Regions from separate parts of the Paenibacillus sp. 1182 genome, predicted to be linked through region 2. Evidence: predicted binding sites of a transcription regulator. Region 2 holds the regulator's gene; the other holds the start of a gene.

Region 1 (7,622 bases), on a different contig from region 2:
GTCATTGTGGAGATAAAGATTAGCGGGATTAAACCGAAAACCGCATAACGATATTTAAAACCAAACACCTGTGAAACACCTAAGGATGCATTGAAGAAAAAACTGCAGGAATTACAAAACATTTGCATCATCCAGATCACTAGCAGTGGAAACTCTAGACGTTCAAAAAGAAATCCGGGGATTTCAAAACTGCGCATCAAATTAATGGTAGGCCAAGTACTTGTCACAGTGGAATCTACCGATAGCCCGCCGATGACCATAACTACGGTCAAAAAGTACAAAATTAAAGGGATACTGATCCCCACTACCATGGCCTTAAATGCTTTCTCGGGGTGTTGCATAAAAGCGACCAGTGTCATGACGACTTCACATCCACTGAAAACAAGGATAGTTGATTTCAGTCCCTTGATGACGGGTAAAACCCCTTCACTCAATACGGGACGAAGATGATCAATTTCAAAAATCCTTAAGCTAAAGAGAAAACAAAAAAGCAGAAAGAAAAGACTGATTGGAAGTACAATCTGGTACAGTCGCACGATGGGATTAATGCCTCCAAAAACTAAATAACTCCCTACCCAGATAAATGGAATCACAATCGCCCAGATGGGTGTGCCTTCGAGTAGAAAAAACATGGTCACTTCAGCTAACACACGTATTTCAAAGCCGGCAATGATTATAAAGTATATAATCAATAGCACGCTTAAGATTCCTCCCGGAACAGTGCCTACAATTCTTCTGGAGTATTGGTATATGGTGTTTCCGGGAAACTGTTGACTTAATTTCACCATGACCCAGACGACGAATATGACAATACCTCCACCGATGAGGACAGAAAGCCATGCATCAGGAGTCTGTACTTGTTCAGTTACACCCCTCGGCAGTGTCAAAATCCCTGCGCCCAATACGGTATTGGTCAGGAATACAGCCGCCTGCTTCGTTGTGATCTTGTCATCAGAGCGTCTAAACACAGTAGCTCCTCCTTCGTCTTGGCATCATGGTCTACGCCTTTTTTGCTGCGTTTTCATCATAACAGGTCTTCGTTTCATTAGAGATATAGGAGCTCGGATGTACATATCTTTCAAGTCGCTTAGACGCATCGGGGAAAAGGGAGTCACATATGGGACGCCGAAGCTTTTCAATTTCGTCAGATGGATACAAATCAACAGAAAGAACAATATGGTTCCGAGCATCCCCAGGATTGCTGCAAAGAGCATGCCGACGAAACGCAGTAGGCGCAAGGTAATGCCCGCACTGTATGTCGGTATCGAAAATGAAGAAATGGCAGTTACCGCAACCACAATCACCAGGAAGGGGCTGACGATGCCCGCATTTACAGCAGCGTCGCCGATGACCAAGCCTCCCACAATGCCCATTGCAGGACCAATGGGTTTGGGCAATCGGATGCCGGCTTCCCGCAGGATTTCGATCGAAATTTCCAGAATCATGACTTCAATGACGGAAGGAAAAGGGACGCCTTGACGGGTCTGAATGATGCTAATGACCAGCTTGGTCGGAATCAAACCGGGATGAAATGAAATAAAAGAGATATACAAAGCAGGGCCCATCAGCGCTATGAAAGCTCCAAAAAATCTCAGCAAACGTAAAAGTGAACCTGGAATCCAGCGTTCATAATAATCCTCGGGAGATTGAAGCAGCATACTGAAGGTCACCGGGACAATAAGTGCAAAGGGAGTCCCGTCCAGAAGAATGGCTATTCTTCCTTCCAGTAATGCATTAATGACACGGTCGGGTCGCTCTGTGTTGTGAACCTGCTGGAACGGACTTAAGTAATTGTCTTCAATGAGTTGCTCCACATAACCGGATTCAGCCAAAAAATCCATATCTATTTTTGATATTCTGCGGTTTACTTCTTCAAGAAGATCCGGATTCACAATATCCTTGATGTACGCGACAACCAGATCCTTTTTGATTCGGCTTCCCACTTGAAATTTCTTCATTTCCAGACTTTTATTTAAGCCCTGGCGTCGAAGCATCGAAGTATTTTCACTTAATACTTCCGTAAAACCGATTCTGGGACCCCGAAGTAGTGCTTCAGAGGTTGGTTCATTGACGGAGCGAATGGCGCCATTAGGCGAGCCTACCAGTAGTGCTTCCTTCATTCCTTCAATTAATAAGGCAGTATGACCTAAAAGGATGAACTCGTGCAGTTCCTCCATACTGGTAACTTCACTAATTTGCGTAAGTGGCATCAAGCTATCTTTTATAAAAGAGCTACTTATACTTTCCGGCTGTTCCTGTTGGTCCTGCTGGCCCTCAAACATCAAGACCTCCAATACCTGATTGCTCATAAGCTTTTCATCCTGCATGCCTTCTATGAAGACTAATACGGACCGAGCATGAAATTTTTTCAACATAAACTCACGAAAATGCACATCACTATTTCCGCCTATAGACTCTCGGATCGAATTTAAATCGGAATCGTAATTCCCTGTAATTTTAGAGTTTGGTTTATTCTGTTGATCAAGGTGCTCTTCGTTATTTTCATCGGAGAGCGGCCGACCGGAAGAATGTTTGGATTTCGCTCCCTTACTACCGACAAACGAATAAATCGAGGTGTTTATATAATAAATCCCTAAAGGAATAATCAACGCGAGGCCTGCTTGAAAGAGTATACTCCAGCTCGGAATATAAGAAATTATTTTAGACCACAAGATGACCACCTCCAAACGATTCAATTCTAAGATACAAGTTGTCCCTAAAGTATTCCTTATAAAGGTTGTATTTACACATGAACTGGAAAGATTCGTTCGATGACCAGAGCAAATGATCATCAACTACACTATTTTTAAATCTAATCATTACGGCAGATCTCACACCAAACACTTCTGTTTTTGTTTTAGGGCTATCTAGCACTGAGAGTCAGCGTAGGGAATGGTGCAAAACCCCTTGAAACGGAATAGGGAAATCCCTAAACATTCTTAATGCGAACCACATTGTGATTATAATCACATATAGCTCTATCTGCTGTATTAAAATAGAAGCATAAACAATATTCATTAGAAACGTAGAGATGTCGTCGGATAGGAAGTAGCGTCGAATGAATGGAGGAACCGGTATATGATAAACAGTAAAAAGAAGCTTGTGGTTATAGGGAACGGGATGGCTGGTATCAATACGGTCGAACAAATTTTAAAATTAACAGATAAATATGAAATTACAGTCCTGGGAAGTGAGCCGCATCCGAACTATAACAGGATCATGCTCTCTTATGTGTTGGAAGGTAGTAAAACAATAGATGATATCATACTGAACGATTTGCAATGGTATGCGGATCAAGGGATTACTTTATATACAGGAAAAATGGTTAAAAGTATCGACGGTGAGAACAAGAAGATTCTCACCGAAGACGGACTGGAAATTGATTACGATGTGGCTTTGGTGGCTACTGGTTCACAATCGTTTATTCTGCCTATTCCGGGTAAAGAATTACCGGGAGTTATTGGTTTCCGAGATATCGCCGATTGCTCGGCAATGCTGGAAGCGGCAAAGACCTATAAAAAGGCCGCTGTCATTGGTGGAGGTCTGTTGGGGCTGGAGGCAGCTAAAGGCCTGGTCAATCTGGGGATGGATGTTACGGTCGTTCATTTAATGGAAGATTTGATGGAACGTCAGCTAGACCGGGAAGCCTCTGCGATGCTAAAAGCAGAACTAGAACGCCAGGGAATCAAGTTTGCTATGCAAATGCAAACTTCGGAGGTGTACGGTCAAGATCGGGTACAAGGACTGCGGTTTTCTGACGGAAGCGAGCTGGAAGCGGATTTGGTCGTTATGGCGGTTGGGATCAAGCCTAATATTCAGGTAGCTGTGCAAAGTGGTATGGAAACGAACCGTGGTATTGTAGTCGATGATTTGATGAGAACCTCTGTGCCGGATGTATATGCTGTAGGGGAATGTGTTGAACACCGCGGAATCTGTTATGGTCTGGTAGCTCCGCTGTTTGAGCAGGGAAGTGTCATTGCCAAACATTTGGCAGGCGCGGAAACTGAAGGTTATATGGGATCGGTGGTTTCCACCAAGCTCAAAATTTCAGGGGTGGATGTTTTCTCAGCTGGCGAATTCATAACCCAGCCTGAACATACGGTGATTGTAGCAAAAGATGAGTGGAAGCGGACCTACAAAAAAGTGCTGCTTCGTGAAAATAAGATTGTTGGAACTGTACTGTTTGGCGATGTGAGTGAATCTGCTAGCCTGCAAAAATATGTACGTCAGCAAACATTGATGACAGATGAAATATATGGACAGCTCATGGGTACTGGATGCAGCAATCACGGGTCGAAAACATCATCCGCTGAAACGATGGCCGATGATGAAATTGTGTGTGGCTGTAACGGTGTAACTAAAAAGGCCATTGTTGATGCAATTAATGACAATGGATTGACTACAGTCGATGAAATTAAGGCATGTACCGGAGCAACTCGTTCTTGTGGAGGATGTAAGCCGGTCGTGGAGCAGATTCTACAATATGTTCTTGGAGACAGCTTCAAGACGTCAGCCAAGCAAGGAATATGTAGCTGCACAACATTGAGCCGGGACGAGATTGTGGAAGCGATCAAAACCAAAGGGCTGACAACTACGCGTGAAGTGATGAATGTACTGGGTTGGCATAATGATGAAGGTTGCTCCAAATGCCGGCCAGCGCTGAATTACTATCTGGGAATGATTAACCCGGATACCTATGAAAATGAGGGAGATTCCCGTTTTGTAAATGAGCGATTGCACGCAAACATTCAAAAGGATGGAACGTTTACAGTTGTTCCTAGAATGTACGGCGGTGTAACGACCCCAGAAGATTTGAAGAAGATAGCAGATGTTTCTCTTAAATACAACGTTAAGGTCGTTAAAGTAACAGGAGGACAGCGGCTTGATTTGATCGGTGTCCGTAAAGAGGATCTGCCTAAAGTATGGGAAGAACTCGATATGCCGTCGGGGTATGCCTACGCGAAGTCACTTCGTACGGTTAAAACCTGTGTTGGATCGCAATTTTGCCGGTTTGGCACACAGGACTCGATGGGAATGGGAGAAGTGTTGGAACGGAAATTCGAACGACTGGACTTCCCGGCAAAATTCAAATTAGCGGTTAATGGATGTCCACGCAACTGTGCGGAATCATGTACCAAAGATATCGGAATCGTAGGTAATGATGGAGGCTGGGAGATCTTTATCGGTGGTAATGGCGGTATTAAAGCACGGTTGGCTGATTCACTCTGTAAAGTGAAAACCGACGCCGAGCTGATTGATATTGTAGGCAGCGTAATGCAATTCTACCGGGAAACAGGGCAATACCTGGAACGTACTTCGGAGTGGGTGGAACGGATCGGTCTGGAAGAGATTCAGAAAGCAGTCGTTCATGATACAGCTAATCGCCAAGCTTTAGTAGAACGTATCGAATTTGCACTGCAACAGGTCGAAGACCCTTGGAAAAAGATCATCAATGATGAGGATTCACGCAAGAATTTATTCGAGGTTGTCACCCCGTCTATTGTGTAATTGTATCTAAAATGCCTGAGGAAGGGAGCAATCAAGCAAATGATCAAAAATGCCGAATGGCTTGTCGTCGGTCACAGTAAGGATTTTCCGATCAGAATAGGACGTACCATCCACATCAAAGGTGTCGAAATTGCTGTTTTTCGCACTTCGGAGAATGAGCTTTATGCTGTTGAAAATATCAATCCTCATCCCAAAAGAGGTCCTCTTACAGAGGCGATAGTATCTGGTCATTATATCTATGATCCTTTATATGACTGGAAAATTGACCTGCAGACAGGCATCGTTCAAGAGCCTGATCACGGACAAGTTAAAACGTTCGCTGTTTGTGAAGAGGGAGAAGAAGTAAAAATATCGCTCGAAACGGTTTAGTTCATCTGATGGAATACAAATAAAAAGGGCTCAACAGGACAATCCTGTTGGGCCCTTTTCGGCTTGGATCAGGTAATGGTAATGCCTGCACTCGCATAACCCACCACGGTGTTGAGGAGGGAGGCTCCTGTAGCCGTTGCTGAGAAGACCATAAGTAGACGGGTCTGCGCGGTTACGGGTATAGCCAATTCGGTAGTAATACCACTAGAGATCGTTCCCAAAGCAACAATGTCAGTCAGTGGGGGAGTCAATATAACGGTAGCTCCGGGAATCGCTGTGAAGGAATTATTAGGTGTTGGGGAACTAAACAACTGGGCAGTAATGCTAACGGATGATGCTAAGAGGGTCAGAGCAGCTGTTGTACTGAAGTAACCAGCAATAGAGGTAATTACGCCATCCCGTGGTACGGAAAAAGCAAAGTTAATAAGCGGTCCTACAAGCGTACCTGTGAGGTCAATGGTATCGCCTACGAGGCCAATACCTGTAGCTGAGCTTCCGAAGCCGATCAAACTTGTGGTTCCTACCAGCCCACCAAGAACAGTTGTCAGTGTAGCAGGCCCTCCGGAAGCAAACGGGATGATGGCTCCCGAGCCGGTGGCTCCGGTAATCCCTGTAACGCCCGTAACACCCGTGGCCCCAGCGGGTCCGACAGCGCCAACCGCGCCCGGTAGACCATCGGCTCCCGTAGCACCCGTAGCGCCGACTGGTCCGGCAGGGCCTTCCGGTCCAGCGGCCCCGATAGGCCCAGCGGGCCCAGCGGCGCCCACAGGTCCCGCAGGCCCGTCAAGGCCCACAGGTCCGGCCGCTCCGATAGGTCCGGGAGCCCCTTGTGGCCCTGGTCCACCTGCTGGTCCAGGCGCACCGCCGGGTCCCACCGGTCCTGGAGGTCCTGGAGGCCCTGGAACCCCTGGAGGCCCTGGGGGTCCTTGTGCACCGGGCTCCCCTGACAAGTATGTTTCACCTAATACGTTGCTAACCATCGTTCCAGCGATTCTGATCGCGTTGATTAAGCTGTCTTTAAGAGCAGGATCGAGGGATTCTTGTAAAACGATGGACAATAGCGCATCCAGCAATTGTTGCAGTGCAGTACCTACGCCGATCGGCGAGAAAGGTGTAGCTTCTAACGCAACAATAGCAAGCTCCAGCGCTGCCAGTAAGTCTGCCTTGGCCCCGCCGCGAAGCCTTAAGCTTTTCGCCAGAGACAACAGACGTCTTAAAACCTGTTGCAAGGAAGATACATTAGCCGCAGAAGGGTTTGCGAACACAATGGGGATAATCGCGGTTATTTCATTAATCAGCCTGAGAAGATCTTCGATACTTCTATTTACTCTTGTTGGTTTACAGTCTTCATCTTTTTTTGATGCACCACTGAACCTGAACGGTTTTTTATGTTTCATGCTCAAATATCTCCTCCTGATCGTTCTTCCTACAGTAGAGGTGACAGGTGGTTCATCGCCCCGTTTCGCAGATACTCATAATATATTTTCTGAAGCGAAAAGGGTGAATGACCAAGCAAAAATGATTGTTGAAGGCTCCTACATAAAATACACATAAAAAATACGGCCCCCCGAAAAGCTTGGAGGCCGCGTTGTATTGGCTATACTCATCTGATCTATGAAACTTGAAAATTCTTATTTAAGCATACGTACTAACAGTTCAGCCATCTCACCTCTGCTGATAGCCGCTTTTGGCTTGAGCGTTCCATCTGGATAACCGCTGATCCAGCCGGAGGATACTGCATTTTG
Region 2 (7,622 bases):
AACGATGGACGGACGATATTTCAATTCGCCGAATTCACGGAACATACGCTCCAGAGCAGCCAAAACGGAATCTAGACCAAAGCGGTCAGCCATTTCCAAAGGACCGCTTTGGAAGTTATAGCCGATTCGCATAGCGTCATCGATATCTTCAGCGGAAGCCACGCCCTCTTGAAGTACATGGGCCGCTTCGTTAATCAGCAGACAGATAATCCGGCTTGTTACGAATCCAGGAGATTCATAAATCATGACTCCTTTTTTCTCCACTATTTCTTCCACGAACATTTTAGTGTGTTCAAATGTATCGTCCGAAGTTTTCAAACCACGAATAATTTCTACAAGATCAATACGGGATACTGGATAAATAAAGTGCATACCAATAACACGCTCAGGATACTTGGTCGAGCTAGCAAGCTCGGTCAGGCTCAGCGTGGATGTATTACTTGCAAGAATAATATTGCTTGGACACACATAGTCTAGCTCTTGGAACACTGCTTTCTTCTCGTCCAGATTCTCTGTAATAGTCTCAATGACCATATCGCAGCTGCCGAGCTCCGCCAAATGGATTACTTTTTGAATACGGGATAAGATCAATTTTTTCTCAGCCTGAGTAATTGCCCACTTTTCCAGTTGTTTGTCCAGACTCGTTTCAATCATATTGTAGGCGTAGTCTAGTTTCTCTGGTGTCTGCTCTACCAGCAGCACATCGATTCCTTTGGACGCGAGCATTTCAGAAATCCCCTGTCCCATGGTGCCGCCGCCGATGACGCCGATTTTTTTAAATTGCATGATTCTTTACTCCACCCTTTCCTGGTCACTCTCATATATTGTATCCTTCTTTGTCGAAAAATACATGTTTATGTCCCAATAGATAATAATATCTTAGCACGGACTAAAAGTAAAAAAAAATAACCAGCATAAAAAATTATGCTGGTAATAAAGCATTTTCACTAAATTGACATCTAAATTGATCTCCAGACAGAGTTTCTTCCTTCATCAGGATGTCAAGTGAGTTGTCGAACACAGGACGATGCTTTTCCAGCAACTCCAAAGTTCGGGTATGCAGGTCAGCCATAATCTCGCCATTTTCCCGCATAAGTTCTTCTTTCGTTACCATTTCCATGTTAATAATGCCAAGTGAAGTCAAACCGGAAGTCATCATCGTATGGACGATGTTCAGCGCCTGCTCAAAATCATTACTTGAGCCGGTACTGCGACCGCCATAGTACATTTCTTCCGCCGTGGCCCCTGCGAGCGAGATCATGATCTGCTCCTCCAGGAACTGCTTGGTGTATAAATAATGCTCTTGCTGTGGATTGTGGCGCACATAGCCAAGCGCTTTCCCACGTGGGCTAAGTGCTACCTGGCTTACGCTACCGGGACGAACAATTTCGGCCATAATAGCATGTCCCAGTTCATGAATCGCTACACGTTTTTTCTCTTCCAACGTCGATTCTCGATCTGTCTTTTCACCCATCATTACTTTGTCAATTGCCATCGACAGATGCTTCTGCGCAATCATTTTCTGATCCTGTCTCATCGCATAGATTGCCGCTTCATTCATCACGCTCTCCAGCTGTGCGCCGGAAAACCCGTAAGATTCCTCAGCAATTTTGTCCAGATTCGCATCTTCCTGAATCGGTTTGTTTTTGGCATGAATTTTAAGAATATGAAGACGGCCCTTCTTGTCAGGCAAATCCACTTGAATATGACGGTCAAAACGCCCTGGACGCGTTAAGGCACTGTCCAGCATTTCTTTACGGTTTGTTGCTGCAATGATCAAAATTCGCGGTGTATCTGCCGAATAAATGCCATCCATTTCTGTCAGCAACTGATTCAAAGTCTGATCATATTCTCGTTGCTGTCCACCCTCACGTTTACCACCAATTACGTCGATCTCGTCAATAAAAATAATCGCATTTTCCTTCTTTTCCTTGGCTGCACGAGTACGTGCCTCCCGAAACAACTCACGGACACGACCCGCGCCAACACCAACGTACATTTCAACAAATTCACTACCTGAGGCTGCAACAAATACAGAATTAGTATAGTGTGCGGCTGCTTTCGCCATCAGTGTTTTCCCTGTTCCCGGAGGACCTGTGAGCAGAACACCTTTTAATGGACGGATACCAAACTTAGAAATTTCATCATGTCGATTCAAAAAGTCCAGGGCCTCACGCAGCTCCTGCTTAGCGCTTTCCTGCCCACCGATTTCCTCAAAAGTCAGTTTGTCCGGACCACTTTTTTTGCGTTTACGTTCTTGCCCAGCACCTACGGCCAAGCCACCACGCGCATGCATGAGCATTAACAAGCCGCTGAGCATCACGCCAGCAACTAGAAGAGGGATAATATTCACCCCAATAAAAACGAGAAATATAATAGTCACCGGCACTATGCCGATTAATGTTTCCTTGATCCATCTAGGCATTAGGCCATACCCCCATTTGCTGAGATTGACGTGGCAATACGATAAACTTGGTCGCTTTACCTTCGCTGAGTCGGATATAGACATTGTTCGAATCCATGTCGGTATCAGCTTTGATACCCGTCTTTTTCTTTTTCATCTGCTCAACTGTAGATGAAATTTGAGTATACTTTTTATTTTCCATCGCTTCGGCTACAGGAAACATGGCCTCAGACCACCATTGATTCAGTGCTGAATTGGAACGATCTTCAATATCCAGCTTAATGGTACGGCTGCCAATGATGGTTTGCCCTTTTTGCTTAACCACATCGACTAATCCGGCCACATCCGCCTGCGGTTTGAGATCTAGTTTCAATACAACCTGATCCTGTTTAATATCTATTTGAGCGCTTGTCACGCCTGGATATTGAGAAACCAGTTTTTCCAGAGGGCTTTGCATTGTAACCTGACGGTAAATGAACCATCCCCCAAATAGCAGCAAAGCTGCCAAAACTGCCGCCACAACGATAGGAACTGCACGCAATTTCAAACAACATCCTCCTCTCAAAATGTAAAACACAGAAGAAACGGGACGAATGTCAACAAACAACCAAATTGCATGATCTTACAGCGATCAGCAATTCTTTTTTCTATCATTTTTGTCTATCACTTATAAAATATAGTATATCATAACGTATATCTAATATCGAAGGCAATGTGTGGAGGAGTTGTGATGAGGCAAAATCTTTGGTTAAGGTGGAGGCGAAACGCTGAGCGTAGGATTTGATCTTACGATCGCTGTTGCCCGCCATAAAGATGAATTTGCCTTAGGAGAGAAGTTGGGTAGGTAAAGATGCTTCGCTGGCATTCAGCTCATCTTTACGGCATAGCAAGACTAAAAGACGTAAATACGAATTTCATCGCATTTACGTCTTTTTCTTGAGCTTTTAATCATTTACTAGTCATTCATTCCACATCTGCTGATCCTCAACCAGCTCAGTTATTGGGCAAAGTATACTTTACCCCCGTCGCTCCCCCATCTGAAAAACGGTAAAAGGCATAGTAATGATGGCTTCCATCATCGTAAAACAGCTGCCACACATATTCGCCATTGAACACACTCGGCTGGAGGCTTACAATTTTCACACCTGGAAGCTGCTGCTGAATTAGCGCCGTCATTTTTTGCTCGTCGACTCCGTTCTTCAGCAGCTCGGTATGAACACCGCTATTATCTGCGGCAGGTACGTTAGGTTGTCCCTCCACTTTTTGAAAAGGAACCCATACCATTATATTTTCATTCTGTGCATTTTTCCCTTGAACCACCCAATAAACCTGATCCCACACAGACTTCCATGTTTGAGTCGTGCTAACCAGACCACCTGATTGCTTGGCCTTAATGATAGCGGCATTTTTCTCAGCCACCTGGTCTTGAGTAACATAGGAATAATACCAGAAAATGCTGACCAGGATCAGTATCACGGCCAAAATGGCGACCGCTATCCATTTTTTCTTATTTTTCAAACCCGTGCTTCCTCTCTAAGGGGATGTGACACCTGAATTAGCGCGACAGCAGCCCTTCAAAGGCGGCTTGTGCCTCATGTTTGATACGTTCCTCGTCCATAGTCAGGCATTCGCCGTTTTTCACAACCTGACGACCGTCTACCCACACATGAGCCACGTCCTTGGCGCTTGCAGAGTATACCGCATGGGAAATAAGATCTGTACGCGGCAAGAAATGTGCCTGATTCAGATCCAACGCGATAAAGTCAGCCTTGTTGCCTGCTGCCAACGCTCCTACTTCTTTTAAACCAATCGACTTTGCACCGTATTCTGTTGCCAGACGCAGCGCTTCACTTGCAGGAACTGCCGTAGGGTCACCGGATACACCCTTGTGAATAAGTGCTGCCAGACGCATTTCCTCGAACATATCCAGGTTATTATTGCTGGCAGGACCATCCGTTCCGAGAGAAACCGTAACCCCTGCACGCAGCAATTCAGGCACTCTTGCCACACCACTTGCCAGCTTCAAGTTGCTGCCAGGATTGTGGGAAACCGCTACACCACGTTCTGCCAGTAAAGCTATTTCTTCGTCGTTCAAATGAACGCCATGGGCAACAAGCGAAGGACGGGAGAAAAAGCCAAGCTTATCCAAGTGTGCAACCGGACGCAAACCGTAGTCGCGTACGTTTTGCTCTACTTCGGCGATCGTCTCAGACATGTGCGTATGCAGTGGCAAGTCCAGATCATGCGCAGCTTGTACGAATTTTTCAATAAACGCAGGTGGACATGTATATGGCGCGTGCGGAGACATCATCGTAGTAATACGCCCGTCTGCTTTACCGTGCCAGTTACGTGCAAAAGTCACGGCCTCTGCCAGCTTGATTCGCTGTTCTTCCTCCGAACATAGTCCAATTGCTCCACGCATCAGACTTGCACGAATACCTGACTCTTCAGCCACACGAGCCACTTCATCCATATGATCGTACATATCGAGGAAGGTTGTTGTTCCACCTTTCAGCATTTCCAGCACAGACAAGGACGTACCCCAGTACACGTCTGTAGAAGTAAACTTGGCTTCCATAGGCCACATTTTTTCTTGAAGCCATACTTGAAGTGCCAAATCATCTCCATGCCCACGCAGTAGAGACATCGCCGCATGACCATGAGTATTGATCAGACCAGGTAAAAACAATAGCCCTTTACCATCGATCGCTTCCGTCTCTTCCTCACCCGCAGGCAAGGTTTCGCCAATATAAGTAATACGACTATCCTCCACAATCATAAAACCATGGACTACCCCTGCTTCTGGTCCATTTATGGCAAAAGATCCGTTTTTAATCATCCATTTATTCACTGTCATATTGGGTTTCTTCCTTTCCGTCCTCCAAATAATAAGCGAGGCTAAGCAAATCAGTTGTAAAGTCTGTGGCATGAATCCGAATGTTGGCTGGTGCCTTGAGAGTAGTCGGTGCAAAGTTCAGGATCGCTCCAATTCCGCTCTCAATAAGCCTGTCAGCCACGTGCTGTGCTTCAAAATCAGGTACGGTAATAATCCCGATTCGAATGTGTTTTTCTTTCACAGTCGCTTCCAGTTCATCCATCGGTTGCACGACCAATGTATTGATCTTGGTTCCTACCTTATCCGGAAACGCATCAAATACCGCTACAATCTTCATATTGTCTTTTAAATAAGCGTTATAATTCGAAAGGGCTTGCCCCAGATTACCCGCTCCGACCAATACTACATTAATTTGTTGGTCGATTTTCAGGATATGGCGTATTTTCTCAATGAGATAAGAAACATCATAACCAATACCCTTCCGACCAAAATCTCCAAAATAAGCAAGATCTTTACGGATTTGGGCCGGGTTCAAATCTAGCCTCTGTCCCAACTCTTGAGAAGAGACCGTAGCCACCTCCCGTTTGTGCAGTGCATTCAGATAACGTAAATATACGGGTAACCTCCGTACGACAGCCTCTGAAATTTTATCTGATTTCATACTTGCTCCCCCTAATTGTAACGAACATACTTATGTCCGTCCGTTATGCCTCTGTCTCCGGGGCGGATTGGAGCCATTCGGCGATGCGGGGCACCATTTGCTCCGATGGCATATGCTCCATTTTTGGTCCCGGTAACGAGTACAAAAAGTGCTTTCCGTAATAGGATTCAATCACACGCGTATCATAAACGATAACGACCCCGTGGTCGTTCGCTGTACGTACCAACCGACCAAATCCCTGTTTGAAGCGAATGACCGCTTGCGGTACAGACAGCTTCATAAATGGATTCTTCTTCTGCTGCTGGAGCAGTTCGCTTTTTGCCTCCAGCAGCGGGTGATTCGGCGGTTGAAACGGCAAGCGAACAATGGCTAGACAAGTCAGAGCCTTCCCCGGAATATCGACGCCTTCCCAGAAACTGCTGGTCCCCAGCAATACAGAAGCTTTCGCTTCCTGAAACCGGCGGGTTAGCTTGCTGCGACTTCCACTGTCCACACCTTGTCCCAGCACAGTAATTTCGCTGGATGCTAAGGCCTCTTTGAGCGGCTCATACACTTGCCGGAGCATCCGATAGGACGTAAACAGAACGAGCATTCTCCCACGTGTCGCCTGAGCAGTCGCTCCTAGAGAGCTAACGAGCATATCTACAAAATGCGCATCTCCTACACTGCCCTTCACACTTGGGAAATCCCGTGGAATAACCAGCAACACCTGATCCCTGTAATTAAAGGGTGACGGGAGCTGCGAAGTCATCAGCCGCTCTTGATCTGCGGCCTCCTGTAAGCCGAGCTGATCGATCATGTACTGAAACGACTTATCTACCGACAAGGTAGCAGAAGTCAGAATAATGCTTCTTTTTTTGTCAAAAAACATTTCTTTCAACTGGCGGCTCACATCGACGGGTACCGCATAAAATTGCAATGATTTACTACGGAATTGCCCGCTCGCCTCGAGCCAGTATACGGTTGTTTCATCATCGAGTCGGATAAAAAAGCGCAAATTTTCTCGAATCCCCGCCAAATCCTTGAGCAGACCCGTGATATCTGTAATAAGGCTATCCGCCGCATAATCGTCATGTTCTTCCTTGACGTCCAGCATCAGCTTGTCGCCCTTGCGCAAAATTTCGCTCATTGTTACATATAGCTGATTTTCCAAAGCTCCCGCCTGATCCCACTTTGCAGGCTTGGCCGAAGGTTTGAGACGGGAAGAAAACTGTCCTGTTTCACCCGGTGTCGCATCACTTCGCTCCGGCAACATGCCAAACAGTTTGTCGCTTAGCAGGTCCCAAGTTTCCTTCACCTCTAACACGAGCGGATACAGCTGATCAATGGTTGAGGCCCAATCTGCCGACTTCTCGTGTCCCGATTTCGCCAACTGTTGACGAAGTGAAGGCAGTTGTCCATTCTTGCTGTCTTTGAACAGTCGCGTCAGTGTATGCACGAGTGTGAAATATTTCATATGCATACCTAGGTGTTTACCAGCTACTTCCTCCAGGTGATGGGCTTCATCTATCACCAGATGTTCATAGCTCGGCAATAACTGATGACTGGCTTTGACGTCTGTGAACAACTTAGAATGATTCGTAATAACAACATCCGCTATTCCTGCTTCATGGCGTGCACGATGATAATAACATTTGCGGAACCATGGGCAAGAACGACCAAGACAGGACTCTGAATCACTCGCCACCGTTTCCCAGAAATCCCCTCCACGGTTGCTCAGA

The links. The regulator Rex, encoded in region 2, represses fermentation and respiration genes when NADH is low (regulators of the CRP and FNR family bind a similar motif). The targets are predictions, from matches to a motif close to TTGTGAAATATTTCACAA.
Region 1: a site for Rex is predicted at 2,955-2,972, ahead of nirB (nitrite reductase large subunit NirB). Genes of this name have one in related genera too.

The regions. Positions count from the first base shown of each region.
Region 1 is NZ_JAFICR010000005.1:294,944-302,565, forward strand. Features, by position in the region: gene JOD82_RS12725 (GerAB/ArcD/ProY family transporter) at 1-968, opposite strand, end outside; gene JOD82_RS12730 (spore germination protein) at 993-2,672, opposite strand; gene nirB (nitrite reductase large subunit NirB) at 3,079-5,508, shown strand; gene nirD (nitrite reductase small subunit NirD) at 5,548-5,877, shown strand; gene JOD82_RS12745 (exosporium glycoprotein BclB-related protein) at 5,946-7,274, opposite strand; gene JOD82_RS12750 (immunoglobulin-like domain-containing protein) at 7,509-7,622, opposite strand, start outside.
Region 2 is NZ_JAFICR010000001.1:207,947-215,568, reverse strand. Features, by position in the region: gene JOD82_RS01105 (3-hydroxyacyl-CoA dehydrogenase family protein) at 1-786, opposite strand, end outside; gene JOD82_RS01100 (AAA family ATPase) at 923-2,425, opposite strand; gene JOD82_RS01095 (hypothetical protein) at 2,418-2,951, opposite strand; gene JOD82_RS01090 (cell wall elongation regulator TseB-like domain-containing protein) at 3,398-3,922, opposite strand; gene JOD82_RS01085 (amidohydrolase) at 3,960-5,261, opposite strand; gene JOD82_RS01080 (redox-sensing transcriptional repressor Rex) at 5,248-5,901, opposite strand; gene dinG (ATP-dependent DNA helicase DinG) at 5,945-7,622, opposite strand, start outside.